Regions from separate parts of the Blautia sp. DFI.9.10 genome, predicted to be linked through region 2. Evidence: riboswitches for the same ligand, from Rfam matches in the RefSeq annotation. Region 2 holds a riboswitch; each other region holds the start of a gene.
The links. A riboswitch is a leader RNA that binds a small molecule or an ion and turns the genes downstream of it on or off. The one in region 2 is predicted to bind cobalamin.
Positions count from the first base shown of each region.

Region 1 (10,817 bases), on a different contig from region 2:
TATGGAAGAAGAACCGGAGAGAAGTATCCTGATCAGTTCACATATTTCTTCGGACTTAGAACATCTGTGTGATGACATTTATGTGATACATAAAGGAAAGATCATACTTCATGAAGCGATGGATACGATTCTTGAAAGATATGCAGTGTTGAAGGTCAGTGAGGAACAATATCAGGCAGTAGATAAAAGGTATCTTTTGAAAGAGAAAAAAGAGTTTTTTGGAGTTGCCTGTCTGACGAACGAGAAGCAGTATTATATAGAAAATTATCCGGAAATCGTAGTAGAGAGCGGATCACTCGATCAGGTGATCCTGATGTTGACAGGGGGCGAAAGATGATGAAAGGAATCAGAGGGCTTTTGGAAAAGGATTTTCGATTGTTTTTTCGGCAAGGTGGTAATCTTTTTTTGGTGTTAGTGTTTGTAGCATTGTTTTTTATACTTACAGGAAAAAAGGCAGCTGCTTTCATTGCAATGTATATCCCATCTGTTCTGGCGATATATTCAGGTAATACGATCAGTTATGATGAAAATGGCCATGGTTACACATATTTATTTTCTTTACCCGTAAATAAAAAAATATATGTCAGAGAAAAATATATTTTTTCCTTTATCATGACAGTATGTGGATGGTGCATTGGAATGATCTGTGCAGGAATTATGGTACTCATAAATCCTGAAGAGGTGTTTGATCTGGAAATGCTGGCAATGGAGTTGATCACATTTTTTGTGTTTCAGGCAATTGCGGGAATTATGATCGCGATCAGGATAAGGTTCGAAGGAGAGAAAGGGCGAATTGTACTGCCAATCGCAATTTTAATTATTTTTGCGATTTGTTATACAATTAGATCTTTTGTGAAGACTAACTTGGGATTAAAAGAAAGTATTCTGCATATGATAGGGGGAATAGGGGATCTTGAAATCGGGATTGCCCTCATTGTGCTAAGTCTGCTTATATGGTTTGCTTCGTATAAGTATAGTATGAGCGCCATGAAGAAGAAAGAGTTTTAAGATAGGCGTGGCAAAAATGATCCATTAAAAATAATGATTATAAAGATGTAATAGCTACCAAAAATATGAGAAAAACTTTGTGAAAAAATAGGCTTGTGTTTCGTAAGAGTCCCTTGTAAAATAGCGGTCAAGGATGAAAAGAAAAGGAGATTCTTATGGGAACTAATGAAAAAGATATGACTGCCGGATCTCCCGGAAAACTGATCATAACTTTTGCCATACCAATGATGCTTGGAAATATTTTTCAGCAGTTTTATACAATGGCAGACACCATGATCGTCGGACAAGTGGTAGGAGTTGAAGCACTGGCGGCAGTAGGGGCCGGAGATTGGCTGGTATGGCTGGTGTTGGGGATCATGACAGGTATCACACAGGGTTTTTCTATTCTTGTATCTCAGTATTATGGAGCAAGGGAAAAGGAAAATCTGAAATGTGCAGTAGCGAAAAGCTATATCATGACAGCATTACTGTCTGTGGTCGTACTCGCAGTAAGTGAAGGTACAGTTTATCATGTTCTTTTATTTTTACAGACACCGGATAATGTCATTGATCTGACAATGCTATATTTGCGGCTGATTTTTGCGGGAATCCCGATCATAGCTGCTTATAATATATTTGCAGCGATCCTTCGGGCACTTGGAAACAGCAGATCTCCGTTGATCGCAATGACAGTGGCAGCAGTGATCAATGTGGGACTGGATCTGTTATTTGTGGCGGTTTTTGGCTGGGGTATAGCCGGAGCAGCAGTGGCAACCGTTATCGCACAGGGATTTTCAGCCTTGTACTGTTTGATCGTATTACGTAAAATCCCGGATATCCGCCTGGAAAAGAAGGACTTTTACAGGCAACCCTCTATGAGCCTGCGGCTTTTGGAACTGGCGGTTCCTCTTGCGATACAGAATGTGATCATCTCCGTGGGAGGACTTGTGGTACAGTATGTGATCAATGGATTTGGTTTTCTGTTTGTGGCGGGATTTACGGCATCGAACAAGCTGTATGGGGTTTTGGAGATGGCTGCCGTTTCATATGGATATGCTATTACAACCTATGTGGGCCAGAATCTTGGTGCAAAAAAATACCAGAGGATTCGAAAAGGCGTGCGCAGCGGCACTTATATGGCAGTGCTCACTTCGGCTTTCATTTCCGGCATGATGGTACTGTTTGGACGTAATGTACTGTCCCTGTTTGTATCCGGTGAACCGGATCAGACCCGACAGGTATTGGATATAGCATATAAGTATTTGTTTATCATGGCTGTCTTTTTGTGGGTGCTGTATTTGCTGTATGTGTATCGTTCCGCTATCCAGGGCCTGGGTAATACTTTGATTCCGCTTGCCAGCGGCATTGCAGAATTTATCATGCGTGTCAGTGTTGCGCTGCTGCTGCCAAAACTGATCGGTGAAGATGGAATATACTATGCAGAGATCTGTGCATGGAGCAGTGCAGCTGTTTTATTATTCGTAAGTTATATGATCATTATACGGAAATATAAAGAAGTCACCGTTCATACATAATGTTATTTACTTAAGGGATCTATAATAATACAGGCAGAAAATATCCGGGTTTCACTATGAAATGTTCAGATATTTTATATTTGACAAAAAACTATTTATATAAAAAGAAAAGTATGATATTATAATATTTATTCATTGCAACTATGAAAATTGAATAGTCAGAAGGGTGTACAAAGTACTTAATAAGGAATCTGGTGAAATGCCAGAACAGCCACCGCTACTGTGACAGGGACGAAAACCAAAATATCACTGGAGAGATCCGGGAAGATGGTAAGTAGGAAGAACTGGAGTCAGGAGACTTGCCTTTTTGACAGAAGAATTCTGATTCGGATGGGATACAGAAGGAATAAGCTCTGCCTGAGGTGGAGGTTTGTTTTTTGTGCTGATATGATGCTGGATCATATCAGCTTTTTTTATTTTAAAAACAATAAACAGATAAAAAATGAGGAGAGATGAAGATGGGAAAAGTAATTGCAAAGCGTTTTATATTTATGATTCCGGTAGTGCTGGCGGTTACATTTATTATTTTTATGCTGAGTTTTATATCGGCAGGTGATGCTGCCAGAGTGCTGGCGGAGAAAAAATATGAGCATCCGTCACCGGAGCAGGTAGAAGAAGTACGGCATGAGGAAGGACTGGATCAGCCGGTGCTGGTACAATACGGGAAATGGCTGGATCAGGCACTTCATGGCGATTTTGGAAAATCATATTCTACCAGAAAACCGGCTTTTGAGGAATTAAAAAGATATTTTCCACAGACATTTAAACTGGCAGTTACTTCGTTTTTATTGTTGATGATCGTATCAGTCCCTCTTGGAATTTTGTCGGCAATTTATGAAAACAGAGTTCTGGATAAAGTCATTCGCATTTTGTCGTCCCTCAGTGTATCTATGCCATCTTTCTGGATCGGTCTGATGCTGCTCTATATATTTGGAGTAAAGCTAAAAGTGATTTCCGTGATCGGAGGAGATGCCGGAGGCATCCCGATTCTTGCGGCATTTGCCATGGATATCAGTTTCTTTGGAATTATGACGAGATTGATCCGTACCAATATGATACAGGTGCTGAAGCAGGATTACATACGTGCCAGCAGAGCTAAGGGATTGTCATCTGTAAATGTAATTTTGCGTCATGGTCTGAAAAATATCCTGATTCCTGTGCTGACACGTCTGGTATCAATTGTGATCGGTTTTTTCTGTGGCTCAGCTGTGATAGAAAGTATTTTTTCAATTCAGGGAATCGGAAATCTGGCATTGAAATCCGTGATCTCAAAAGACACTCCGGTGCTGCAATGTTTTATCTTTATTCTGGCTGTTGGCATTGTAGTATTAAATTTTCTTGTGGATATCGCCTATTCTGCGATTGACCGGCGAATCCAGTTAAAGTAAAGGAGAGATCATAGAATGGGAAGCAGAAGAAAGCAGAAAACAGAAAAAAGCATGATCCAGAATCTGTACTGGAAACAAGTATTCCGGTCACCGAAAACAAAAATAGGATTGATGGTGGTCATAATTTTTGCATTGGCAGCTATTTTTGCACCTGTATTAGCGCCGCATGATCCACTGCTTGTGGATGTTTCGATAAAATTAAAGAATCCGTCGGCGGCATATCCTTTAGGTACTGATCAGCTGGGACGATGTATTTTATCAAGACTTCTCTGGGGCAGCCGGTATTCACTGAGCTATAGCTTTACGGTGCTTCTGATTACTGTATGTGTCGGGGTGCCTATCGGACTGTTTGCCGGATATGTAGGTGGAAAAATCGATTCCATAATTATGAGGATCATTGATGTATTTATGGCTATGCCGGTCTTTATTGTGGCACTTGCCATTGCAGGAACCGTAGGAGCCAGCGGCGCTCATCTGATTCTGTCCTTATCGGTCGTATCCTGGGCAGAATATGCAAGGCTTGCCCGAGCATTGACACTTCAGGAAAAAAATAAAAATTATATGACCGCACTAAAAGCCGGCGGCTGCGGCCACGCAAGGATCATATTTAGGCATGTATTGAGAAATATCCTGCCATCTGTGATCGCACTGGCAACAATGGAAATCGGTTCGATCATTCTGTCAATTGCCGGTTTTTCCTTTATCGGCCTTGGTGTGCAGGCACCGACACCGGAATGGGGGATCATGCTCAGTGACAGTAGAAGTTATATCCAGACTTATCCAAGACTGATGTTTTATCCGGGCATACTGATCATGATCATTGTTCTGGCATTTAATTATCTGGGGGAGGGAATACAGAATGGAACAGCCCAAAAATGATGTCCTAAGGGTAAAAAGACTACATGTGGAGTTTCAGACATCTCACGGAATGGTTCATGCAGTAAAAGATGTCAGCCTGGAAGTAAAACGCGGAAGGATCCATGCTCTGGTGGGAGAAAGTGGAAGCGGCAAGTCAGTTACCTCTCTGACGATCATGAATCTGCTTGCAGGAAATGGAAAGGTGATATCCGGAGATGTGACACTGAACGAAAAGAGTCTTCTGAAGTTATCAGGAAAAGAAAAACGACAGTTATACGGAGACAGGATCGGAATGATCTTTCAGGATCCGACTGCTGCTCTTGATCCACTTTTTACAGTTGAACAACTGCTTCTGGAAGGACTGAGAAAACATCGCAGAATGAGCAAAAAACAGGCAAGGGAAGCAGCGTTGGAAAGTCTGCGGATGATGAATCTGCGTGATCCGGAAGAACTGATGAAGAAAAAACCTTACGAATTGTCTGGTGGTATGTGCCAACGTGTTATGATCGCCATTGCCATGTCCATGAAACCGGATTATCTGATCGCAGATGAGCCGACGACAGCCTTGGATGTAACCGTACAGAAGCAGATCCTGGAAGAAATCTATCAGCTATCCAGGAAAGAAAATCTGGGCGTGTTATTTATTACGCATGATCTGGGTGTGGTGGCAGAGATCGCGGATGATGTTTCGATCATGAAAGACGGCGAAATAGTGGAAAACGGAACGGTTGAAGAGATCTTTTATCATCCGCAGCATTCATATACAAAAAAACTGTTGGATGCAGTTTTATAGGGGAAAAGTATGAGTACGTTACTAAAGACAGAACATTTAAAAAAATATTATGGCAAGAAAAAAATTGTGAAGGCAGTGGATGATGTAAGTCTGGAAATCCATGCAGGATCATCCATGGCCCTGATCGGTGAAAGTGGAAGTGGTAAAACTACATTCGGAAAGCTGATCGCCGGCCTGGAGAAACCTACAGATGGAAAATTCTGGTTTCAGGGACAGGAAATGCAGGATTTGTCTGAAAAGCAGTTTCGTCCATATCGCAAGAATCTTCAGATGGTCTTTCAAAGCAGCAGCGGGGTATTTGATCCCGGTTATACCATTGGAGAAAATATTCTGGAAATTTTGAAATTACATGAAAAACTGCAAGAGGGTGAGTATGAAGAGCGAGTAAAGGAGGCTTTGATCCAGACGGGGCTTGATCCGGATATCCGCAACCGTTATGTTGGACAGATTTCAGGAGGTCAGTGTCAGAGAGCTAATATTGCGAGGGCGTTGGTATTAAGACCGGAGCTTGTGATCTGTGATGAACCGGTATCCAGTCTGGATTATTCCATACGAAAGCAGATCCTGCATCTGTTAAATGAGCTGCAGGAAAAATATGAGATGACTTATTTACTGATCACTCACGATCTGTCCAACGTTCCATATCTCTGCAAAGAGGTGGCTATTATGTATCAGGGACGCGTGGTCGAGTTTATCGATCATACGGACAGCTTAAAAGAGACAGCAGTACATCCTTATACAAAAGATCTGTTTGATTCCATTCCGGTAAAAGAACCGAAAATGCGAAGAATCGGATCACAGGAAAAGAAAATATTTTCAGATACCATTCCGGAACAGGGCTGCCCATATCAGAACCGGTGCAGAAGATGTACAAATATATGCAGAGAGCATATACCGGAATTGACAGAAATTGAAACAGGACATTTTGCGGCATGTCATATGCTGTAAAATATAAAACAAACAAAGGAGAGGAAGAAATGAAGAAAAGACGTGTAGCAAAATTGATAGCATTGAGCATGGTGGCGGCAACTTTACTGACAGGTGTCAATGTACAGGCAAAAGAGGAAAAAGTAGTTACGGCAATGACATCCATTGATCTGACTCCTGAACTTTGTGACCCGGTAAAAAGTGGTCCGGATTTTCGTCTTTATGAAATGATCTATGATCCTCTGGTACGTTACGGAGAAAATGGAGAAATCAAACCGGCATTGGCAGAATCCTGGGATATCAGCGAAGATGGCACAACCTATACGTTCCATTTAAGAAAAGATGTGAAATTCTCGGACGGCACAGAGTTTAATGCAGACAATGTGATGTGGAATTATAACAGATGGGTGGAACAGGATGTGATCGGTAACTTTTCAGCCAAACTGGAAAATGTTACAAAGGTAGATGATTATACTGTAGAATTTAAGTTCGCAGAACCATGCTATACACTGCTGATCGAATTCAGCTATCCAAGACCATTCCGTTTCACCTGTGAAAGTGCACTGGATGAAGACGGAGAATTTTGTCAGGAAGTGGGTACCGGAATGTGGATGATCGACAGTTATGAAAGCGGTCAGGAGGTTGTCCTGGTACCAAATCCTAATTATTACGGTGAGAAACCAAATATTGATAAAGTAGTTCTGAAACAGGTGGTAGACGGTGATGCCAGAGTGATGGCGCTTCAGAGTGGAGAGGCAGATCTGAATCTTCAGGATATTCCATCCGAAAGCTTCAGTATTATCCAGGCAGATAAAAATTTATCGACAGAACAGCAGGTTTCCACACTTTCTTACTATCTGATTGAAAATTATGATACACCGGCGCTTCAGGATATAAACGTACGTCAGGCACTGAATTATGCAACAAATAAAGAAAGCATTGTAAATGATCTGCTGGATGGTTACGGCAATCCGGCAACCGGACTTATGTCTCCGACAGTTCCTTATGTAACAGAAGAAAACAGCAAGGGCTATCCATATGATCCGGATAAAGCAAAGGAACTGTTAAAGGAAGCAGGATATGAGGATACAGATGGAGATGGTATTGTAGAAAAAGACGGAGAACCACTGAGCCTCAGACTGGTATTCCAGACTGAAGAATATGCTTCATGGAAATCTCTTTGTGAATTCCTGAAATCTGAATATGAGAAGGTCGGTGTAGGTATTGAACTGGTAGAAAAAGAATCCGCAGCTTACTATGATGAGATCTGGAACACCAGAGATTACGATCTGTGCATTTACCGCAGCTATGAAGATTCCTGGATGCCTCATGGATTCCTGAAATCAATGTTCTATGCGGAAGATGGAGCAAAGGCAGTAAACTGGTACGATGAGGAGCTGAACAAAGATCTCGGAGAAGTATTAAAGACACAGGATGAAGAAAAGCGGACGGAATTATACGATAAGATCCTCACACGTATCAATGATCAGGCAGTAACAGTGCCGCTGTATTATCCGAACCGTGATTATATCTATAACAATACCAGACTGACCAATGTAGAGCTTGCACCGACTGCCTATGAAGGCATTAACTGGGCAACATTGGATGTAGTGGAGTAAAAAATGTTTGAAAAGATCGAGAATAAATGGACAGAAGATTCCGGTGATTATGATGATATGATCCAAAAACAATTGAGTAACAAAAGAACGGTATCTTACTGGACAAAAGAATTGAAAAGACTTCTTGGACCTGAGCCCCTTCGTATTTTAGAAGTGGGCTGCGGCCCGGGTTTTATGAGCATCATAGCAGCGCGTCTGGGACATGATGTAAAAGCGATCGATGGTTCATCAGGAATGGTAGAAAAAGCCAGAAGGAATATGCGGCAGTATCATCAGCAGGTGGAAATCTGTGAGGAAGATGGTGTAACTTTGCCATTGGAACAGGAACAAAGCTATGATGTGATACTTTCCAGAGATGCGGTGTGGACATTATATGATCCGGAAAAAGCTTTCAGACGCTGGAAGGCTGTATTAAAACCAGGTGGAAGGATCATTTATTTTGATGGGGACTATCGGACCGTCGAACCCACATTAAAAAATAAGATCCATATGAAAATTGCTGATTTTCTTATTTATGTTACAGAAAGAAAAACATATGGATCTGACGTGAAGGAAAACAGCGGAATTTATGAAAAGCTGCCATTTACATCGCAGAAGCGTCCGGAAGCGGACTTTCAGATATTAAAAAAGGTACGCTTTGCCAGGATCCAGATCAGAGAGAACCGCTGGCTAAACAGACCATGGACGATGGATTTCTGGAAATACGGATATCAGGGAAAAAAATTTATTGTAGTAGCCACAAAGAAGGAGAAGTGACATGCAAAACGATAAGATCAAAGAGTACTGGGAAGGAGAAGCTGGCATTTACAGCGAAGGGATCAAGGCAGAATTGAAAAGTGAAACAGCAGAAAACTGGAAGAATCTGATTCTGGAGTATGCGCCGGAAAAAGAACATCTGGAAGTACTGGACGTAGGCTGCGGGCCGGGATTTTTTGAAATTATGCTGGGAAAAGAAGGACATCATGTGACCGGGATCGATATTACTGAAAATATGATCCATGAAGCAAAGGAAAATGTAAAGGCAGCAGGTTTATCCGCAGATCTGATGACTATGGACTGCCACAATCTGAATTTCCCGGATGAGACATTTGATATGGTTATCTGCAGAAATATCACATGGACGCTGGACGATCCACAGAAGGCTTACAAGGAGTGGCTGCGTGTACTGAAAAAAGGCGGACGTCTTTTGGTATCGGACGCCTGCTGGTATCTGCATCTTTATGATGAAGAAAAGAAAAAGATTTACGAGGCACATGATGCTGCTATGTGGGAAAAATATGGAAGAGGTATCCATGCTCATGAAGATGCGGAAACAGGGAAAGAGCTCAGCAGTAAGCTGTTTATGAGTGATAAAAAGCGTCCGGTATGGGATCTGGATTACATGATGGAGATCGGCTTTTCCAAAGTGTTTGCCCTGAAGGACATCAGTGATATTTCCAGAACTTCCATGGAACGTGAGCTGAACAAGCTGACACCTCAGTTTTTAGTGGGTGGAGAAAAATAAGAGGACCGGCGTTAAATAAAACGCTGGACCCGCTCCATTGTGGTTTTTAGAATAAAGATATCCGTCAGTACATCCCCGGTTTCCAGAGAATGGTTGGCGTTTTGGGTGAGAAAGAGAGGGACATCTTTCTGCGCTGCCAGTTCCCGTATGGAATCGGTTTCGGCCCAGGGATCTGCGGTGCCGTGGAAGGCGATGCTTCCGGCAAGTGGGAAGGAAAAGGTCTCTGCAAGAGGCGTGAACAGGATGCTTTTTACAGTCAGATCGTGTCGGGAAGCATAGGCTGAGGAGATGACTGTACCAATGCTTTTGGAAATAAACAGAACGCTGCCATAGGAATTCCAGTCGATGCTGCCTAAGGAGCGTTCTGTTTGTTCCAGGGCAAGGTCAAAGGCCTGTTTCATTTTTTCAGGATCTCCTTTGACATTTTCCGGGAGGGTGCCATAGGATACAGTGCGGATTTTGTAGCCGTGTTTGCTGGCAAGGCGGCTGGTATAGTACAGAAGCGGCTTGTCAGCAGTGTATCCGATGCCCGGAAAAACAACAGCTAATTTCGGGGCATTTTTATCTGCTCCGGCTGTATGAGCGGAAACTTTTGCATAGAGCATCTGCAGCTGAAGCTTTTCCTGAAGCTCCTTTAAGGTAATGGAGATCGTACAGGAATCGGATGGAAGATAATCATAATCGGTAACAATGTCGTCCTCTTCCATGGAATAAACAATGTGTGAGGAACCCATGAGTTCCATGTCTTCTTCAATATCTGAAAGTAATTCTTCGTATGATTTCATTTTAGTTCAAACCTTCTTATTCAAAAAATCTTTTATTTTTACAGATGCTTCTATTATACTGGATTCATTGAATGACAGCAAGAGCCGGCAGAGAGAAGTTAAACCTTGCTTTTATCCTGCCTGCACGATATACTAATATAATACATATCTGACTAATGGAGGGTTTTACAAATGAAAATTGCAGCAACATACGATAATGGAAACATTTTTCAGCACTTTGGAAAAACGGAGTTTTTCAAGGTATATGAGGTGGAAGATAACAAGGTTGTTTCCAGTGAAGTGATCAGCTCCAATGGCACCGGACATGGTGCACTTGCCGGACTTCTTGCAGATCAGGGGATCAGCGTTCTGATCTGTGGCGGAATCGGCGGAGGCGCTCAGGCAGCACTTGCTGAGGCTGGTGTTGAGTTATGTTCCGGAG
Region 1 is NZ_JANGAA010000019.1:33,675-44,491, forward strand. It holds gene NE671_RS11745 (ABC transporter ATP-binding protein) at 1-337, shown strand, start outside; gene NE671_RS11750 (ABC-2 transporter permease) at 334-1,008, shown strand; gene NE671_RS11755 (MATE family efflux transporter) at 1,164-2,522, shown strand; cobalamin riboswitch at 2,670-2,843, shown strand; gene NE671_RS11760 (ABC transporter permease) at 2,981-3,910, shown strand; gene nikC (nickel transporter permease) at 3,926-4,789, shown strand; gene NE671_RS11770 (ABC transporter ATP-binding protein) at 4,770-5,561, shown strand; gene NE671_RS11775 (oligopeptide/dipeptide ABC transporter ATP-binding protein) at 5,571-6,509, shown strand; gene NE671_RS11780 (nickel ABC transporter substrate-binding protein) at 6,539-8,107, shown strand; gene NE671_RS11785 (class I SAM-dependent methyltransferase) at 8,111-8,863, shown strand; gene NE671_RS11790 (class I SAM-dependent methyltransferase) at 8,865-9,611, shown strand; gene NE671_RS11795 (alpha/beta hydrolase) at 9,623-10,396, opposite strand; gene NE671_RS11800 (NifB/NifX family molybdenum-iron cluster-binding protein) at 10,568-10,817, shown strand, end outside.
Region 1: linked by a shared signal. The riboswitch ahead of NE671_RS11760 (ABC transporter permease) and the one ahead of NE671_RS04690 (cysteine-rich small domain-containing protein) in region 2 are both predicted to bind cobalamin.

Region 2 (10,817 bases):
TAATGCAGAGGATACATCTTCAGACAGTGACAGTTCTTCTTACAGTAGCGGTTCAGGATCTTCTGTTGTGAATTATGCTACACAGTTTGTGGGAAATCCTTACGTATGGGGTGGAACAAGCCTTACCAATGGTGCAGACTGCTCCGGATTTGTACAGAGTGTCTATGCGAACTTCGGAGTCAGCCTTCCGAGAACCTCCTATGAGCAGCAGAATGCAGGTACAGAAGTATCCTACGCAGATGCACAGCCGGGAGATCTGATCTGCTATGGCGGACACGTGGCTATTTACATGGGTAATGGCCAGATCGTTCATGCATCGAACTCTCAGGACGGGATCAAGATCAGCAATGATGCTACATACAGAACAATTGTATCTGTAAGACGTCTTGTATAATAAAAACGTACAACAGAAAATAAAAATACAGCAGCCCGACAGCAGTTTGTCGGGCTGTTTTTAACGTCGGAAAAAATACTGAAAAACCCATGGAACGGAGTGAACAGCAACAAAATATGCTCAAAAATGTATAAATATTGAAAACAGTATTGACATATAATTAACGGGATGTTATTATAATGTCAGTATAATTCCATATTGAACATAGCAAGTGCTGAGGATAGCTGACAGTTATATATTGATTATCAGAAGTCCACAGAAAAGGGAATCAGGTGTGAAACCTGAGCGATCCGGTCACTGTAACGGAGGAGCGAATCTCATAGTCCATTGTACGTATGTATGAGAAGGAGAGAGGAGTCATGATCCCGGAGCCAGGAAACCTGCTTGTTATGGCGAGGTTAAACTTCCGTGTAAAGTGTAACAACCATTTCAGGGACTCCGCACCCCTGGGACGTTGTCTACTTTTTTACGAGAGTAGGCATTTTTTTATGGAATGCGCCTGTTCATATGAATTATACATGATTAAATGGCAGGCGATACTACTCCGGATACATTCGTTCCCTCCGCGCACTCATGAACGGATTATATTTCTACCCCGGGGTGGCATCGCTACCTCTTTTTTATAGGAAAAAATTATGTGTGGTTATGTCAGGAGAGGAGAAAAGAGCCATGGAGAAACCATACTGGGAAGGCAAAGAATACTCTTACTTCAGCCACAAAAACTGTGAGTATTTTCCGTGCCATAAAGGAGCAGATCCGGAGAACTTCAATTGTCTGTTCTGCTATTGTCCTTTATATGCACTGGGAGATAAATGTGGTGGTAATTTCCGCTTTACGGAAAGCGGGATCAAAGACTGCACCGAATGCAAGCTTCCTCACAGAAGAGAAAATTTCGGATATGTTACAGGTAAATATAGCGAGCTTGCGGAAATTGTACGGAAGCAGCGGGAAAAATAAAAAACAGGCCAGTTCAGATACAGGAAAATGTATATTCCTGTGTTTGAACTGGCCTGTTTTGTTTGGGGTGGACAATATCTGTTATCTGTCGAAAAAGATACAGAAGATCATTCTCTGGTTTGGAGAAAAACCTTGAGTCTGGGAATCTGGTTGTTGAGGATCAGCTGTTCCGGAAACATGGCCTGATGAACAAACTCAGCAGCACAGGTAAAATCTCCGATATGCTCCGGGCCATGGCTGTCACTGGAAAGAAGCAGCGGCAGATCATATTTGCGGCAGCATCGAAGGATCTCGAAACAGTTTTCTCTTGTGTCGCCACGATAGCCATAAGGTGCAAGAGAAGCTTCGTTGATCTCAAAGATCGTGCCGGTTTCCCTGGCAGCCCTTGCAAGCGCATCATAATTAACCGGGTAATGAGTGTTATCACTATGTCCGAGGATCTTTACACAGGGGTTTTTCATTACATTGATAAAAGCTTCTGTGTTTTCGGCTCTGGTACCGCAGCGGTAATTCCAGGCATGCATGCTGGCAATGGCGTAATCAAGTTTACATAATAATTCCTGATCTAAATCTACCGTCCCGCTGCGGTCAAGGATATTCAGTTCAATTCCGTAGAGTAATTCTACACCGAAATGTTTTTTGGGAGAATAGGTAAGGCTGCGGAAATAGGAGGAAGTTCCGGCTGCCAGAGTGCCGGGACCGTGATCAGTGATTCCGAGAAGCCGGAGACCTTTCTCAGCAGCTGCGCGTGCCATGTTGGTGATGGTACATTCCGTGCCGTGACCACTGGCGATGGAGTGGGTATGCATATCAGAAAGATACATAAAAATACACCTCTTTTACTGTTTGAGAACATGTGACAGAGCGGAATACGAATGTCCGCTTTGCATAAATTTTTTCTGAAAAACAAAGGAATTCCTATATAAATCCAAGTATGGCAGAGCAGAAAAACAAAGTCAATAGAGAAAAACATAAAAATACAAAAAACAAATAAAATCAACAGGGCACAACCGATAAAAACCACAAAAACAGCTAGAAACACATGTTGGATTTCGTTGACATCGAAGTAGGGGTAAGGTATAATAAAACTACATGAGCACATAGCCGGACAGGAGCGGTTCTGGAAGCGTAGAGGCAGACAGATCACCAGAAACAACCGGTTATGAGAAAGGAGAATCATGGAGAAATTTCATATAGCAGATGTTCCGAAAACAGACAGGATCACACATCTTGTAGATAATCTTTATGCAAAGATGCCGGTGATCGAATCTGCCAGAGCAAAACTGATCACAGAGTCTTACAAAGCAACAGAAGACGAGCCGATCATCACCCGCAGAGCCAAGGCATTTGCCCACATCCTGCACAACATTCCGATCATCATCCGTGATGAGGAGCTGATCGTCGGAAGCAGCACTTTGGCGCCGAGAGGATGTCAGACGTTTCCGGAGTATTCTTTCCAGTGGCTGGAAGATGAGCTGGATACAGTGGCTACCAGAACAGCCGATCCATTTTATATTGCGGAGGAAACCAAGGCGGAGCTCCGTGAGGTACATAAATACTGGAAAGGCAAGACTACCAGTGAGCTTGCAACCTCTTATATGGCACCGGAAGCGATTCTTGCCATTGACCACAATATTTTTACACCTGGAAACTATTTCTACAATGGTGTAGGACACGTAACCGTTAAATATGAAGAAGTTCTGGCGATCGGTTATGAAGGGATCATTGCCAAAGCTCAGAAGGAACTGGATGAGTGTAATGTAGGAGATGGTGATTACGCAAAGAAATCCCGTTTCCTGGAAGCGGTTATCATGAGCTGTCAGGCAGTTATTGACTATGCACATCGCTATGCCGAGCTCGCAGAGCAGATGGCATATCAGTGTCAGGATCCGACCAGAAAACAGGAACTCCTTCAGATCGCATCCAATTGTACACGCGTACCGGCGAAGGGCGCCCGTAACTTCTATGAGGCGTGCCAGTCCTTCTGGTTTGTACAGCAGCTGATCCAGATGGAAAGCAGCGGACATTCTATTTCTCCGGGACGTTTTGACCAGTATATGTATCCATATTACAAGAGTGATATGGAAGCAGGCAATCTTACCAGAGAATTTGCCCAGGAACTGATGGACTGCATATGGGTAAAATTAAACGACCTGAATAAATGCCGTGATGCTGCATCTGCAGAAGGCTTTGCAGGCTACAGCCTTTTCCAGAACCTGATCGCAGGCGGTCAGAACAAGGATGGCGAGGATGTGACCAATGATCTCTCCTTTATGTGCATCCAGGCGTCTATGCATGTGCACCTTCCGGCACCGTCTCTTTCTGTAAGAGTATGGAACGGATCACCACATGAATTCCTGATCAAGGCTGCAGAGCTTACAAGAACAGGAATCGGACTTCCGGCTTATTACAATGATGAGGTTATCATTCCTGCACTGCAGAACCGTGGCCTTTCTCTTGCAGATGCCAGAGAATATAACATCATCGGCTGTGTAGAACCGCAGAAGGCAGGTAAGACAGAGGGCTGGCATGACGCTGCATTCTTTAACATGTGTCGTCCGCTGGAGATGGTTTTCTCTAATGGTATGGACAAAGGGGTACAGATCAGTGTCCAGACCGGCGATGTCACAGAGATGAAGAGCTTCGATGAGTTCTATGATGCATATAAGAAACAGATGGAATATTTCATTTCCCTGCTTGTAAATGCTGATAATGCCATTGATGTGGCACATGCGGAGAGATGTCCGCTTCCATTCCTTTCCTGTATGGTGGATGACTGCCTGAAACGAGGCAAATCCGTTCAGGAAGGCGGAGCTGTTTATAACTTTACAGGTCCTCAGGGATTTGGTATTGCAAACATGGCAGATTCTCTGTATGCGATCCGCAAGCTTGTATATGAAGAAAAGAAGATGACCATGGAAGAGCTGAAGGAGGCTCTGGCATGGAACTACGGCAAGGGTATCGATGCACAGTCTGCAGCAGATATCACCACCATCGTTATGCAGAAACTTCAGGAGAATGGCATCAGTGTAAATGAGCAGACTGCAACAGCTGTTATGACAGCAGCTCTCGGAACAGAGCCAGCTCCGGAGAAGAAGGCAAGATTCGAAGAGATCCACAAGATGATCGAGGAGGTTCCGAAGTTTGGAAATGATATCCCGGATGTGGACTACTTTGCAAGGGATGTGGCTTATACTTACACAAGACCGCTTCAGAAATATATGAACCCAAGAGGCGGACATTATCAGGCAGGACTTTATCCTGTATCTGCAAATGTTCCGCTTGGCGGACAGACCGGTGCAACACCGGATGGCCGTTACGCACATACTCCGGTAGCAGATGGTGTTTCCCCGTCAGCCGGCAAGGATGTGAAGGGACCGACAGCTGCGGCAACTTCTGTATCCCGTCTGGATCATTTTATCGTATCCAACGGAACACTGTTCAATCAGAAATTCCATCCGTCAGCACTTGCAGGAAGAGAAGGACTGGAGAAATTCGTAGCACTGATCCGCGGATACTTTGATCAGAAGGGTATGCATATGCAGTTTAACGTTGTTGACAGAGAAACACTTCTGGATGCACAGAAGCATCCGGAGAAGTACAAACATCTGGTTGTACGTGTTGCAGGCTACAGCGCATTGTTCACTACACTTTCCAGATCTCTGCAGGACGATATCATCAGACGTACTGAGCAGGGCTTCTAAAGGAGTAACGAATGGACTATTTGGATACAAAGGGCAGGATCTTTGATATTCAGAAATATTCAGTACACGATGGACCGGGCATCCGTACCATCGTGTTCCTGAAGGGCTGCGTTCTTCGCTGCCGCTGGTGCTGTAATCCGGAATCACAGGAATACCGGATCCAGAACATGAAGGTTCTGGGAGAAGATAAAGTGATCGGCCGCGACGTGACAGTTCGTGAGATGATCGAAGAGGTGGAAAAAGACCGTGCCTATTATTATCGTTCCGGAGGCGGGATCACCCTTTCTGGAGGGGAATGTATGTGTCAGGCGGACTTTTCCAGAGATCTTCTTCGCGCGGCAAAGGAGAGAGGAATCAACACAGCAGTGGAAAGCATGGCCTGTGCCCCATGGGAAAAGATCGAACAGGTACTTCCCTATCTGGATGTATATCTGATGGATATCAAGCATATGGATCAGGAAAAACATAAAGAATTCACAGGACGGGCCAACGGACTGATGCTGGAGAATGCAAGAAGGGTTGCGCTCTACGGAAAAACCAGATTGGTGATCCGCGTTCCGGTGATCCCCACATTTAATGATTCTGTGGAAGAGATCCAGGCAATCGCAAGATTTGCAGCATCCCTTCCGGGCGTAAACAAGATCCATCTTCTTCCGTACCACAGACTGGGGCAGGATAAATATGAAGGACTTGGCAGACCCTATTTAATGGAAGGAATCCTTCCGCCTACAGCAGAACATATGCAGATGTTAAAGAATGCAGTGCATGCGGTATGCAGCCTGGACTGCCAGATCGGCGGCTGAGAGATACAGGATTACAGAAAAAAGATCCTTTACAAACAGAAAATATAAAAAACAATAAAAACAACACAAAATACAACAAGAAACCAACATAAAACAACGGATTGTCCTTGACTTATTTTGTGGTATGGGGTAAAATGTTCTCAGAAACAAAATAGTGCAATCCAATGCTCAAGGAGGAAATTAAGCATGGTAAACGAGTTTGAAATCAAAAAACAGCTTTGTGACATCGGTAAGAGAATCTACAACCGTAACATGGTTGCAGCTAACGACGGAAACTTTTCTGTTAAAGTAGCTGAGAATGAATATCTTTGCACACCAACAGGTGTATCTAAAGGATTCATGACACCAGAGTTCATCTGTAAAGTAGATGGCAAGGGTAATGTAATCCAGGCTAACCCGGGATTCAAACCATCATCTGAGATCAAGATGCACATGAGAGTATATGAGAAGAGACCGGACGTAGGATCTGTTGTACATGCTCATCCGATCTATGCAACATCTTTCGCAATCGCAGGTATTCCGCTTACACAGCCGATCATGCCGGAGGCAGTTATCGCTCTTGGATGCGTTCCGATCGCTGAGTATGGTACACCTTCCACAATGGAGATTCCGGACAACCTTGAGAAATACCTTCCATACTTTGATGCAGTACTTCTTGAGAACCACGGAGCACTTACATGGAGCACAGACCTTAACGCTGCATACATGAAGATGGAGTCTGTAGAGTTCTACGCACAGCTTCTGTATCAGACCAAGCTCCTTGGCGGACCGAAGGAATTCGACAAAGAGAACATCGAGAAACTCTATGCGATCCGTCGTAAATTTGGTATGCCTGGTAAACATCCGGCAAGCCTCTGCCTGAACAAAGACGGCAAGAACTGCCACAACTGCGGTGGTGCATGCCACAGTGAGGACTACAAACAGTTCCCAGGATATCAGTATGATTTCGTTGGAAAAGACTGCGGAACAAGCGCTGCTGATCCTCAGGGTGAGGCTCCGGCTGCTGCAAACAACGATGCAGAACTCGTTGCTCAGATCACAAAACAGGTTATGGCTCAGCTTGGCCTGAAATAATTTTTTGACGGAATATTAAGGAGGACAATCTCATGCCAATAAGTGAGAATATGGTACAGGAAATTGTACAGGAAGTTATGGCAAAGATGCAGATTGCAGATGCTCCGGCCGGAAAACATGGCGTTTTCAAGGATATGAATGATGCTATCGAGGCAGCCAAAAAGGCTCAGCAGGTAGTTAAGACAATGTCTATGGACCAGAGAGAGAAGATCATCACCTGCATCCGCAAGAAGATCAAAGAGAATGCGGAAGTACTGGCACGTATGGGTGTTGAGGAAACTGGTATGGGTAATGTAGGAGATAAGATCCTCAAACATCACCTGGTAGCAGATAAGACTCCTGGTACCGAAGACATCACAACAACTGCATGGTCCGGAGACAGAGGACTGACTCTGATCGAGATGGGACCGTTTGGCGTGATCGGTGCGATCACACCATGTACAAACCCAAGTGAAACAGTTCTCTGCAACACAATGGGTATGCTGGCAGGAGGAAATACAGTAGTATTCAATCCGCATCCGGCAGCAGTGAAAACTTCTATTTATGCAATCAATCTTCTGAACGAGGCTTCCCTGGAATCAGGCGGCCCGGACAATATTGCTGTCACAGTTGAGAAACCAACTCTTGAGACAAGCAATATCATGATGAAACATAAAGATATCCATCTGATCGCAGCAACAGGAGGCCCTGGTGTTGTAACAGCGGTTCTTTCCTCCGGTAAGAGAGGCATCGGTGCAGGAGCAGGTAACCCGCCGGCACTGGTTGATGATACTGCTGATATCCGCAAGGCTGCACAGGATATCGTAAACGGATGTACCTTCGATAACAACCTTCCATGTATCGCAGAGAAGGAAGTTGTTGCAGTATCTTCCGTAGTTGATGAGTTAATGCACTACATGCTTACAGAGAATGACTGCTACCTTGCTTCCAAGGAAGAGCAGGACAAGCTTGTTGAGACTGTACTTGCAGGCGGCAAGCTGAACCGTAAATGTGTAGGACGTGATGCAAGAACACTTCTTTCCATGATCGGAGTTGACGCACCGGCTAACGTACGCTGCATCATCTTTGAGGGACCGAAGGAACATCCGCTCATCACAACAGAGCTTATGATGCCGATCCTCGGTATCGTAAGAGCTAAGGATTTTGACGATGCTGTAGAGCAGGCTGTATGGCTTGAGCATGGCAACCGTCATTCCGCACATATTCATTCCAAGAATATTGATAACATTACAAAATATGCGAAAGCAATCGATACCGCGATCCTTGTAAAGAACGGCCCGTCCTATTCCGCACTTGGATTCGGAGGAGAAGGTTTCTGTACATTTACCATCGCAAGCCGTACAGGTGAGGGACTTACAAGCGCAAGCACATTCACAAAGAGAAGACGCTGCGTAATGACAGACAGCCTTTGCATTCGTTGATCAGGAGGAACATAAATCATGGATATGAACAATGTAAATATCGAAGAAATCGTTAAACAGGTTCTCTCCGGCATGACAGGAAACGCTCCGGCAGCAGCTGCTGCACCAAGCGCTCCGGCTGCTCCGGCAGGAAACACAATTCCGAAAAAAGCAAGAGTAGCAATGATGACAGAGAAGAAACATTTTGAGCTTCAGGAGTATGATCTTCCGGAAGTTGGCGACGACGACATCCTTGTTAAAGTTGAGGGATGCGGTGTCTGTGGAACAGATGCTCATGAGTACAAAAATGACCCGTTCGGTCTTATCCCGGTAGTTCTCGGACATGAGGGAACCGGTGAGATCGTAAAAATGGGTAAAAACGTTAAAGTTGATACAGCTGGTAAACCGGTTAAAGTCGGCGACAAGATCGTTACATGTATGATCTTCAAAGATGATCCGGAAATCACAATGTTCGACCTTAACAAGAAGAACGTAGGCGGCGCTGACGTATACGGACTTCTTCCGGATGACGACGTTAAATTCAACGGCTGGTTCGCTGATTACATCTTCATCAGAGGCGGAAAATTCGGTTCCACATTCTTTAATGTAAGTGACCTGGATCTTGATTCCCGTATCCTCATCGAGCCATGTGCAGTACTTGTACATGCTGTAGAGAGAGCAAAAACAACAGGAATCCTGAAATTCAACAGCAGAGTTGTTGTTCAGGGGTGCGGACCGATCGGTCTTATCTGCATCGCAGTTCTCCATACAATGGGCGTTCATAATATCTGTGCAGTAGACGGAAATGAGAAACGTCTTGAGTTTGCCAAGAGAATGGGAGCAACTACAACTGTAAACTTTATGAACTTCAAGGGTGTTGAGGCACTTGCTGAGGCTGTGAAAGAGGCTCAGGGCGGACATCTTGCAGATTTCGCTTTCCAGTGTACTGGAAATCCTCATGCACACTCCAACATCTACAAATTTATCCGCAACGGCGGCGGTCTTTGCGAGCTTGGTTTCTTCATCAACGGTGGAGACGCTACCATCAACCCGCACTTCGACCTCTGCTCCAAAGAGATCAACCTTGTTGGTTCCTGGGTATACAACCTCAGAGACTATGCAACAACATTTGATTTCCTTAAGAGAGCAAAAGCAATCGGACTTCCAATGTCTGAGCTGATCACACACAAGTTCCCGCTTGAGGAGATCAACGAGGCACTTGAGACAAACCTGGCAATGACAGGTCTTAAGATCGCGATTGTTAATAAATAACCTTAACGGGAAAGGAGAAGCAACATGGCAGAAGCTGTAGGAATTCTTGAGGTCTTCGGACTTGCAACAGCCTTTGTGGCAGCTGACGCCGGGTGCAAGGCTGCAAATGTCCACCTGGAGGTATTCGATAAGAATAAACCGGCGAATGCGGACAGCCTGCCAGTACCGCTTCTTGTCTGCATCAAGTACCGCGGAAGCGTGTCAGATGTCACGGCAGCGGTAGAAGCCGGCATGAAAGTTGCAGAGAGCATGACAGGCGTGGTACAGCATTACATAATCCCCAACCCGGAACCAGGTACACAGAAAATGCTGAAAATCAGCGCCTTGGATAAAGATTAAGAGGATTCCGAAGTTCACTTTACAAAAGTGGCGGAATCATATATGATAAAATGTAACGAAGATAAGATTCAGGAGGATAGAATCATGGCACAGGAAGCATTAGGAATGGTTGAGACAAGAGGCCTCACAGCTGCAATCGAGGCAGCAGATGCAATGACAAAAGCAGCAGAGGTTGCACTTGTAGGAACAGAGAAGATCGGTTCCGGTCTTGTAACTGTTATGGTTCGTGGAGACGTAGGCGCTGTAAAAGCAGCAGTAGAGAGCGGAAGCGCAGCAGCATCCAGACTTGGAGAGCTCGTAGCTACACACGTAATCCCGAGACCTCATACAGACGTAGAGAAAATTCTTCCGAAGCTCTGATTTCAGGCTTTGAGAGGAATGGAAATTAATTAAGGAGTTCGCTCATGGGAAAATCATATGGATTTATAGAAATCACTGGTGTTGTAGCGGCGATCAATGCCCTGGACATCATGTGCAAAACGGCAGACGTTGAGCTGGCGTCATGGGAGCGTAAGCTGGGCGGACGACTGGTGACCCTGATCGTACAAGGCGATGTATCAGCAGTTACAGCAGCTGTCAATGCAGCAGTGGAGCAGGCAATCAAAAAACCTGCCAGCTATGCGGTAATTGCCAATCCTCACGAGGAAATCGTCAAACTGGTTGAGCTGAGTGCAAGCCGGTGGAAAAAGAAACAGCAGGAAAATCCGGAAGAAGCACTGGCAAGCAAAAACAGCAGCAAAAAATAAAGCTGCTGCACCAAAATAGTCAGAAGTAAAGAGAACAAATAAAGCATTTATAATCCACAAGGAGGATATGATCATGACACAGGAAGCATTAGGAATGGTTGAGACAAGAGGACTTACAGCAGCTATCG
Region 2 is NZ_JANGAA010000005.1:38,833-49,649, reverse strand. It holds gene NE671_RS04695 (C40 family peptidase) at 1-394, shown strand, start outside; cobalamin riboswitch at 627-796, shown strand; gene NE671_RS04690 (cysteine-rich small domain-containing protein) at 1,064-1,351, shown strand; gene NE671_RS04685 (phosphatase) at 1,459-2,175, opposite strand; gene NE671_RS04680 (glycyl radical protein) at 2,530-5,055, shown strand; gene NE671_RS04675 (glycyl-radical enzyme activating protein) at 5,067-5,858, shown strand; gene NE671_RS04670 (class II aldolase/adducin family protein) at 6,045-6,932, shown strand; gene NE671_RS04665 (aldehyde dehydrogenase family protein) at 6,965-8,353, shown strand; gene NE671_RS04660 (zinc-binding dehydrogenase) at 8,372-9,604, shown strand; gene NE671_RS04655 (BMC domain-containing protein) at 9,629-9,943, shown strand; gene pduA (propanediol utilization microcompartment protein PduA) at 10,028-10,303, shown strand; gene NE671_RS04645 (BMC domain-containing protein) at 10,348-10,689, shown strand; gene NE671_RS04640 (BMC domain-containing protein) at 10,763-10,817, shown strand, end outside.

Region 3 (10,817 bases), on a different contig from region 2:
ATTTATATAAATTTTTTGACAGAGAGGGAAACACACTTGTCCTCAGACCTGACTTTACACCGTCTGTTTCCAGAGCATGTGCAACTTATTTTGATCCGGAAAAAGGACCTGTAAGACTTTGTTATACCGGAAATACATTTATCAACAATTCCAGTTACAGAGGTCAGATGAAGGAAAATACTCAGATGGGTGTTGAGCATATGGGAGATGATTCTGCAGCAGCAGATGCTGAGATCCTTGCTATGACCGTGGAGTGTCTGAAGGCAGCAGGACTTACCGAATTCCAGGTTAGCGTAGGCCAGGTAGATTATTATAAATCCCTGCTTGCAGAGGCAGATCTGGAGCCGGAGATAGAAGAGCATCTTCGTGAGCTGATCTCTCAGAAGAATTATTTTGGTGTGGAAGAACTTCTTAAGGGACAGAATTTAGGTGATAACCTTTCCAAGGCTTTTGCTGAACTGCCTCAGATGTTCGGTTCAGCAGAAGTGCTGGAAAAAGCAAAAAAACTCACCTCCAATCCGGAAGCACTTTCTGCAGTAAAACGACTGGAAGAAATTTATGAGATCCTGAAAGTATACGGCTGTGAGAAATACATTGCTTTTGATTTTGGAATGCTCAGTAAGTTCCGTTATTATACAGGGATCATTTTCCAGGCTTATACATATAGAACCGGTGAACCCCTGATCAAGGGCGGACGCTACAACGAATTGATGAAGCATTTCGGAAAACCGGCTTCTTCCATTGGATTTGCCATTGTGGTCGATAACCTGATGCTCGCGCTTTCCAGACAGAAGCTGGCTGTTCCGGCTGGCGATAAAACCATTGTGATCACCTATGATCCGGGAAATCTGAAAAAAGCGATCCAGGAAGCAATGGCGCTTCGAAATAAAGGTAAAAAAGTGGCATTGTGCCCGGCAAAGGAGGAGCAGGACTGATGAGATATCTTACATTTGCCCTCACAAAAGGGCGTCTGGCCAGCAAAACACTGGATATGTTTGAGAAGATCGGTATTACATGTGAGGAGATGCGTGACAAAGATTCCCGAAAGCTGATCTTTACCAATGAGGAACTGAAGCTGAAGTTTTTCCTTGCAAAAGGTCCGGATGTGCCGACTTATGTAGAGTATGGTGCAGCAGATATCGGTATCGTAGGTAAGGATACCATTCTGGAAGAAGGAAGAAAGCTATATGAGGTTATGGATCTTGGATTTGGAGCATGCCGCATGTGCGTATGCGGCCCTGAAAGCGCCAGAGAAGTCCTGAATAACAATCAGCTGATCCGTGTAGCTACAAAATATCCAAATATTGCAAAGGATTACTTCTATAACAAAAAGCATCAGACTGTGGAGATCATTAAGCTGAACGGTTCCATCGAGCTTGCACCGATCGTAGGACTTTCCGAGGTTATCGTGGATATCGTGGAAACCGGAAGCACCCTTCGCGAGAATGGCCTGAAGGTGCTGGAAGAAGTCTGCCCGCTGTCTGCACGTATGGTAGTCAATCAGGTCAGCATGAAAATGGAAGATGAACGGATCCGCAAACTGATCACGGAACTTCGAGGTGTGATCAAATAAACTGAACAACAGATGAACCTCCAAAATACAGAAAGAAGGCAGAATTTATTATGCGTAAGGTAAAACTCACCAAAGAATCTACAAAAGATATTCTGGAAACTCTCTTAAAAAGAAGCCCTAATAATTATGGAAAATACGAGGATGCAGTAGCAAATATCCTTGCCAAAGTAAAAGCAGAGGGAGATACCGCGTTATTTGCATTTACCAGAGAATTTGATAAAGTCGAAGTGACAAAGGATACGATCCGTGTAACCCCTGAGGAGATCGAGGAAGCATACAAGCTGGTAGATCCTTCCCTGATCGATGTGATCAAAAAAGCATTGGTGAATATCCGCAGCTATCACGAAAAGCAACTTCAGAACAGCTGGTTCACAAGCACAACAGACGGAACCATGCTTGGTCAGAAGGTAACCGCTCTGAACTGTGTAGGTGTTTACGTTCCCGGTGGAAAGGCTGTATATCCGTCTTCCGTGCTTATGAATATCGTTCCTGCAAAAGTTGCCGGTGTTGACCGTATTGTAATGACAACACCTCCTGGAAAAGACGGAAAAGTAAATCCAAGCACACTTGTTGCTGCCAACGAAGCCGGAGCAGATGAAATCTATAAAGTGGGTGGTGCACAGGCCATCGGAGCACTTGCATATGGAACCGAGAGTATTCCAAAGGTTGACAAGATCGTAGGACCCGGAAATATTTTTGTTGCGCTTGCAAAAAAGGCAGTTTATGGATACGTAAGCATTGATTCTATTGCCGGCCCAAGCGAGATCCTCGTTCTTGCAGATGAGACTGCAAATCCTCGTTATATTGCAGCAGATCTTCTTTCTCAGGCAGAACATGATGAGATGGCATCTGCGATCCTGATCACAACAAATGAGGAATTTGCAGATCAGGTAGATAAAGAAGTCAGAGGTTTTGTTGAGGTACTTTCCAGAAAAGCCATTATTGAGAAATCCCTGGAGAACTTTGGTTATATCCTGATCGCAGAAGATATGGACGAGGCCATTGAGGCTGCCAATGAAATTGCTTCTGAGCATATGGAGATCGTCACAAAGAATCCTTTTGAAGATATGATGAAGGTACGAAATGCAGGTGCGATCTTTATCGGAGAGCACAGCTCTGAACCCCTTGGAGATTATTTTGCAGGACCAAACCACGTACTTCCTACCAATGGAACCGCCAAATTTTTCTCCGCACTTTCTGTAGATGATTTTATCAAAAAATCCAGTATTGTATATTATTCCAGGGAAGCACTCCGAAAGATCCACAAGGACATTATCCAGTTTGCCACATCGGAACAGCTGACTGCACACGCAAATTCCATTGCAGTCCGTTTTGAGGAAGAGGACAAGGAGAACGAATAATGGCAAGAGAAGCACTGATCGAAAGAAACACAAAAGAAACGCAGATACGTCTGCAGCTGAATATTGATGGAACAGGAAGTTCCGATATTGATACAGGCATTGGCTTTTTTGACCATATGCTGGACGGTTTTACGCGCCATGGACTGTATGATCTTACGCTGAGAGTCCACGGTGATCTGAATGTAGATGATCATCACACCATTGAAGATACAGGGATCGTCCTTGGAAACGCTATCCGTGAGGCAGTTGGCGACAAAAAAGGGATCAAACGTTACGGCAGCTGTATCCTTCCTATGGATGAAGTGCTTGTGCTCTGCGCAGTAGATCTTTCCGGAAGACCTTATCTCGGATGGGATGCAGAGTTTTCTACGGAAAAAATAGGAGATATGGCTACAGAGATGGTAAAGGAATTCTTTTATGCAGTATCCTATTCCGCAGCAATGAATCTTCACATCAAGGTTCTTTCCGGAGGAAACAGCCATCATGTGGCAGAGGCCATGTTTAAAAGCTTTGCGAAAGCCCTTGATGCAGCCACACAGTACGATTCCCGGATCACAGACGTGCTTTCTACCAAGGGAAGCCTCTGATACAGAAGGAGACCACTTATGAACAAACAGTTGATCCCATGCCTTTATCTTCATTCAGAAAAGGCGGTAACCGGATTTGGACAGAGAAATCTTTTCGGAGACGGAAATGTAGAAACACTTGCAAAATTTTACGGTGACAATGGGGCAGATGAGCTTCTGGTATTTGACTTTTCTTCCACAGATGCAGAGCATGACCGTGCGATCGGAAAAATCCGTGATATCTGTCAGGTATCTGAGATCCCGGTGATCGCAGCGGGAAATATCAAACGTATGGAAGATGTAAAAAAGCTGATCTATGCGGGATGTGCCAAAGTTGTACTGAATTTTTCGAAAGAGAATAATATCAAGCTTCTGGAAGAAGTATCCCGGCGCTTTGGAAAAGAGCGTATGATGATCAGCATCTCTGATCTGAGAGAATTCACAGAAAATCAGGATCTGATCGAAACATATGCAGACACTGTTCTGGCTTTGGACACTGTCGAAAATGAAATTGCAGAGATTTCTCAGATTTCCATTGTTCTTCATACCGATGAAAACAGATCTGAGAGCGTTCTGGAGCTTTTAGGAGAACCAGCTGTGTCCGGACTTTGCGGTGCTTATGTAAGCAGTCTTGAAAATGATCTGCATACATTTAAGGAAACCTGCGAAGAAGCCGGAATTCCGGTAAACACATATAAAAGTAATATTGCATGGTCGGACTTTAAATTAAACAGTGACGGAATGGTTCCGGTTATTGTCCAGGATTACCGGACGGATGAAGTACTGATGCTGGCCTATATGAATGAGCTTGCTTTTAACACAACATTGAAGCTTGGAAAAATGACATACTGGAGTCGCAGCCGGAATGAGCTCTGGACCAAAGGTCTGACATCCGGCCACGTACAGTATGTAAAGTCTCTTACCATTGACTGTGATAATGATACGATCCTTGCCAAAGTGGAGCAGGTGGGCGCAGCCTGCCATACAGGAAACCGTACTTGTTTCTTCAAACCGCTGATGAAAAAGGAGTACGATGATACCAACCCACTTCACGTGTTCCAGAATGTGTATGATGTGATCACTGACCGAAAAGAACATCCAAAGGAAGGTTCCTATACCAATTATCTTTTTGATAAGGGAATTGACAAGATTTTGAAAAAAGTCGGTGAAGAATGCACAGAGATCGTCATTGCAGCCAAAAATCCAGATAAAGAAGAGATTAAATACGAAATTTCAGATTTTCTTTATCATATGATGGTACTTATGGTGGAAAAAGGAGTCAGCTGGGAAGAAATCACCAAAGAATTGGTAAAAAGATAAATTATATATCATTCAGGAAAAAAGCTTTTGTACGTCGGATCAGAATGAACGGTTACGAAAGCTTTTTTCTGTTTTCCCGGAATCTTAAAAGAATATGTACAATTTCGGTTAGGCATGATATACTTATCGTCAAAAGTGCGGAAATATAAAAAAGGAAAAGGGAAACAACCAATGATCAAAATTGATGACTGGGTGATTGAAAAAGGAGAGAAGGCACAGGGGAAAATTAAGATCACAGGATACGGCATAGCAATGCCGGCAACTGTGATATGCGGAGTGAAAGACGGACCGACGATACTGATCACAGCGGGAATACACAGTGCGGAGTATGTAGGAATCCAGGCGGCAATGGAACTTGCAAAAGAATTTCAACCGGAAGAACTGAAGGGAAATGTGATCATCGTTCCACTGGTCAATGTCAGTGGCTTTGAGCATCGCACCATGAGTCTGGTCTATGAGGATGGCAAGAACCTGAACCGCGTTTTCCCCGGAGATCCTGAGGGAACAGCTGCAGATCGTATTGCCTATGCTATAGTGACAAAGCTTTTTTCCATAGCAGATTATTATATCGACCTGCATAGCGGAGATGGGTTCGAACAGCTTCATCCCTATGTTTATTATGTAGGGGTTGTAGATGAAAAGACAGCAGAGAAATCATTACATATGGCACGGCATATCGGCGTAAAATATGTGGTCCGTTCCACAACCGCCACAGGTGGCGCCTACAATTATGCTTCTTCTCTTGGAATTCCAAGTATTCTCATCGAAAGAGGCGGACACAGCTACTGGACCTGGGAGGAAGTAGAACAGGATAAAAGAGACGTCCGTCACCTTGTTTTTCATCTCCAGGGAAAGAAATGTCATGGTCTGAAGCATTACCGTCAGATGCTTCTTGAAAATGTAGTCTATGAATATGCGCCGTATACCGGATGCTGGTATCCATCCAAGAAGCCTGGAGAGTACTTCTTTAAGGGAGAAGAATTGGGTGAACTGAGAGATTACTATGGAAATTTACTTTACACATCTATTGCAACTGAAAACGGAGTCGTACTTTATCAGACAGCCAGTCTGAACATTATTGAAGACGGACCAATGATCGCATATGCAGCGATCACGGAGACTCTGACCTGATAGTAAACAACCTTTTCAGAACGCTTCTGTCTGAAATCATATTGAAACAGTAAGAAAACCGGGTTTTACCATTTGCTATTCTATTTGTAAAAATAGCGAGGTAAAATCCGTGTTTTTTTAGCAGATCAGATAAATCCAATTGTCAAATCCCCCATGGGGGATATATACAATTCAAGCATCTTTAACAAAATTTATGAGTTTTCTAAAAATATAACATTTTTCCATAGACATAAACTATAGTTTTATCATATAATGTTTCAGTAATTTGACAGCATTTGCTGATTTTCACATCAGCCGTTGTAAGTTCTGAGAGGATTAATAGGGAAACCGGTGTAAATCCGGTACGATCCCGTCACTGTAAGGGGAAATCCTCAGACAAAGTACCACTGGTCGAGTGCGTGAGAAATAGACCGGGAAGGTGTCTGAGGGTAAGGATCCTAAGTCAGGAGACCTGCTTGCAATTGTTTTAAAATGATTCTTACGGAAGATAGGAAGCATATTTATTTTGTGTGCCCGTATTTCGTCACGGGCTTTTTTCGTGCAAATTTTCTAAAATTCCATGCATATTCTGCATATTAAGAATCCAATAGTTTCTTTTATCTAACTAAATTAAAACGGCAATGTTAAAATCGCATCAAATGAGGAAAGGAGTAAAACGTGACAAAGAAACAAGTAGGAAAAAGATTTCTCCAGATCATCATTGTATTATTTGGAATCAGCTTTTTCACATTTGGACTGACCTACCTGTCACCTGGTGATCCTGCGGAGATCATGCTGACAGAGTGTGGTAATCTTCCTACACCAGAGCTTCTGGAACAGACAAGACATGAGCTTGGCCTTGATCAGCCCTTTCTCGTGCAGTATGGTTCCTGGCTGAAGGGTGTTGTTACAGGAGATATGGGACAGTCCTATTCTTTCAAAATGCCGGTAACAGATAAACTGGTATCCTGTTTCTGGCCGACGCTGAGGATGTCGTTGCTGGCACTTCTGATGATGGTCATTATTTCCATACCGCTTGGAATCCTGGCCGCTGTATATCAGAACAAATTCCCGGATTATTTTGTGAGAGGAATTACCTTTGTGGGAGTATCTGTTCCAAGCTTCTGGCTGGGCCTGATCCTTCTCAGCATCTTTGGTGTTCAGCTTCGCTGGATCAATGTTGCAGGAGGCAGTACGGATTTTAAATCCATGATCCTCCCGGCGCTGACTCTTGCACTTGCCATGTCTGCAAAATATACCAGACAGGTAAGAAGTGCAGTGCTGGAGGAACTTCATCAGGATTATGTCACAGGTGCAAGAATGCGTGGAATCAAGGAAAGCGTCATTCTCTGGAAACACGTCCTTCCTAATGTTATGCTTCCGCTGGTAACGCTGTTGGGACTTTCCCTTGGAAGTCTTCTGGGAGGTACTGCAGTTGTAGAGATCATTTACAACTGGCCTGGAATGGGAAATATGGCAGTAAAGGCGATTTCCTGTCGTGACTATCCTCTTGTACAGGGCTATGTACTTTGGATCGCGATCCTGTACATGTGCATCAACCTGCTTGTGGATCTGTCCTATACTTATCTCGATCCAAGACTTAAGGAGGATAGATAATTGAAAAAGGTATTACGAACATTCAAAGAAAATAAACAGTTCACTCTTTTCTTCATTCTGGGTCTCGTGGTGATCGGAATTGCGATCTTTGCGCCGCAGCTCTCACCATATGATCCACTGAATGCAGTTATGACCGAATCACTGCAGGAGCCAAGCTCCGCTCATCCGTTCGGAACGGATAAGCTTGGACGAGATCTTCTTTCCCGTGTTATCTTCGGAACAAGAACCTCTCTGATCATGACCTTATGTCTGGTTGCAGTGATCTTTGTCATCGGTACATTTTTAGGAGTTATTGCCGGATATTTCGGCGGCGTTGTGGATGCAGTGATCATGCGTATCGCAGATATGATGATCTCCTTCCCTGGGCTTGTACTGGCCATTGCCATTGCCGGTATGCTTGGACCAAACCTGGTCAATGCCGTTATTTCCATTGCAGCTGTAAGCTGGACAAAATATGCCCGTCTTGCACGAAGTATGGTCTTGAAAGTCAAGAAGAGTCTTTACATAGAGGCAGCTATAGTAAACGGAACAAAGACCTGGAAAATTCTTCTTGTACACATTCTTCCCAACATGGTAACCCAGATGGTGGTAACTGCGGCAGCAGATATCGGAACTATGATGCTGGAGCTGGCTTCCCTTTCATTCCTGGGATTTGGTGCAACTGCGCCGACACCGGAGTGGGGACTGATGCTGAATGAAGGAAGAACCTACATGGCAAAGGCGCCATGGCTTATGATCTACCCTGGTATCGCTATCGTGATCTGTGTTGTTGTTTTCAACATGCTTGGAGACAGCATCCGTGATGTACTGGATCCGCGCCAGGATCAATAAAACAACTCTGTAACAAACCAACACCATATGATCAGTATATTATCTTTAGGAGGATGAAATGAGAAATAATGTAGTTAAAAAAGTGCTGGCTGCTACACTTGCATGTATGATGACTTTTTCCATGACAACAGTGGCTCAGGCAAAGGGTGACAAAAAAAGTGATAAGGAAATCACCATCGGAGTAACAAGCTTTGCAGATACACTGGAGCCGACAGAGCAGTATTTCAGCTGGGTTGTATCCCGTTATGCGATCGGCGAGTGTCTTACAAAATTCGATGAGAACGGTGAGATCGTTCCATGTCTTGCGGAAGAGTGGGAAAACAGTGACGATGGAAAAACATGGACCTTCAAGATCCGTGAGGGCGTAAAATTCTCCAACGGTGACGATATGACACCGGAGATGGTAAAAGCCTCCATCGAACGTACCGCTGAAAAGAGTGACCGTGTTCCGGAATTCTTTGATCTCGACAGCCTCGAAGTTGACGGACAGAACCTGATCTTCCATCTGAACAGAGCAAATGCAAACATGGCCGGATGCCTTGCAGACCCGCTGTTTCTGATCGTAGATACAAATGTAGATGATTCTACATTTGCCATGGAAGGACCGATCTGTACAGGACCTTACGCAGTAGAATCTTTCAGCCCGACGGATTCCTGTATCGTAGTAAAAAATGAGAACTACTGGGATGGAGAAGTTCCCCTTGATAAAGTTACACTGAAATGTGTGGATGACCAGACAACACGTTCCATGGCTCTTCAGACAGGTGAGATCGATATCGCTTACAACCTGAAAACAGAGAACCTGGTTGAGTTTGAGGGAAATGACAATTACGACATCCAGGAGCTTCAGTCTCTTCGTTCCACCTATGCATTCATGAACCAGAACGAGGATCATGCACTCAGCGATAAGGCTCTTCGCCAGGCACTTCTTCGTGGTCTTGACAAGGAAACATACTGCAACACTCTTCTCGAGGGTGGTGCAACAGCTGGTAAAGCACCGGTTCCTCCAACACTTGACTTTGGATTCGATGATCTGAAGGATGAGAATTCCTATGATCCGGACAGCGCAAAGAAGATCCTTGATGAGGCCGGATACAAAGATGTTGACGGTGACGGATTTGTAGAAACTCCTGACGGAGATCCTCTTGTTCTTGATTTTGTTATCTACACAAGCCGTGCCGAGCTTGGTGTATACGCACAGGCAGCACAGGCCAGTCTGAAGGAGATCGGTATCAACGTAAACCTGAACACAGTAAGTTATGAGACACTTCTTGACATGAGAGATTCCGGTCAGTATGACCTTCTGATCTGGAACGTGCTGGTAGCAAACACTGGAGACCCTGAGAACTACTTAAGAGAGAACTGGTACAGCTCCTCTGCAAACAATACTGCAGGATACAATAACCCGGAGGTTGACAAGCTTCTTGACGAGCTTGCGCAGACATTTGATGAGGACAAGAGAAAAGATCTCATCATCGATATTCAGCAGGATATCATGGATGATGCTGCAACTGTATTCTTTGGTTATGAGACAACCTACCTCTTCTCCAACAAAAAGGTAACAGGTGTTAAGATGTATCCGATGGATTACTACTGGCTGACAAAGGATATCACTCTTGCCGAGTAAAGGAGCGCTTATTTATGCTTGAGATCAAGGATCTTTCCGTTCAGTACGGAAAACAGGCACCTACCATTGAACATTTCAACCTTTCCATGAAGAAGGGGGAGATCATCAGTGTGGTAGGCGAGAGTGGAAGTGGAAAAACAACCGTGATCCGTGCTGTCCTCGGCGCACTTGCCGGAGGTGGCCGGGTCAGCACCGGAGATATTCAGTTTCACGGACATTCTCTGCTTTCCAATACAAAGGATGAATGGAGAAATTTAAGGGGTACCCGCATTTCCATGATCTTCCAGGACTGCGGCGGAACCCTGAACCCTATCCGTAAGATTGGAAGTCAGTATGTGGAATATATCTGTACACATACGGATATATCCAAAGCAGAAGCATGGAAGAAGGGATGCTCCATGCTTCAGAAAATGCGTCTTCCTGACGCGGAAAATATCATGAAAAGTTATCCTCACCAGCTTTCCGGTGGTATGCGCCAGCGAGTTGGTATTGCCATGGCCATGACTTTTAACCCGGAGCTACTTCTTGCAGATGAGCCGACCAGTGCGCTGGATGTTACCACACAGGCACAGATCGTACGCCAGATGATGGAGCTCCGTGATGATTTCGGAACCGGTATCATCATTGTTACCCATAACATTGGCGTAGCAGCCTATATGGCTGATCAGCTTGTTGTTATGCAGAACGGAAAAGTTGTGGATCAGGGAACACGAGATGAGGTCATGGAGCATCCGACCAGTGACTATACAAAGAAACTGCTGGCTGCAGTGCCGGAAATGGAGGGACAGCGTTATGTTTAATGAATCCGATAT
Region 3 is NZ_JANGAA010000017.1:35,155-45,971, forward strand. It holds gene hisZ (ATP phosphoribosyltransferase regulatory subunit) at 1-935, shown strand, start outside; gene hisG (ATP phosphoribosyltransferase) at 935-1,573, shown strand; gene hisD (histidinol dehydrogenase) at 1,624-2,934, shown strand; gene hisB (imidazoleglycerol-phosphate dehydratase HisB) at 2,934-3,521, shown strand; gene hisIE (bifunctional phosphoribosyl-AMP cyclohydrolase/phosphoribosyl-ATP diphosphatase HisIE) at 3,540-4,820, shown strand; gene NE671_RS11085 (M14 family metallopeptidase) at 4,992-5,951, shown strand; cobalamin riboswitch at 6,236-6,424, shown strand; gene nikB (nickel ABC transporter permease) at 6,609-7,547, shown strand; gene nikC (nickel transporter permease) at 7,548-8,378, shown strand; gene NE671_RS11100 (ABC transporter substrate-binding protein) at 8,437-10,005, shown strand; gene NE671_RS11105 (ABC transporter ATP-binding protein) at 10,020-10,805, shown strand; gene NE671_RS11110 (ABC transporter ATP-binding protein) at 10,798-10,817, shown strand, end outside.
Region 3: linked by a shared signal. The riboswitch ahead of nikB (nickel ABC transporter permease) and the one ahead of NE671_RS04690 (cysteine-rich small domain-containing protein) in region 2 are both predicted to bind cobalamin.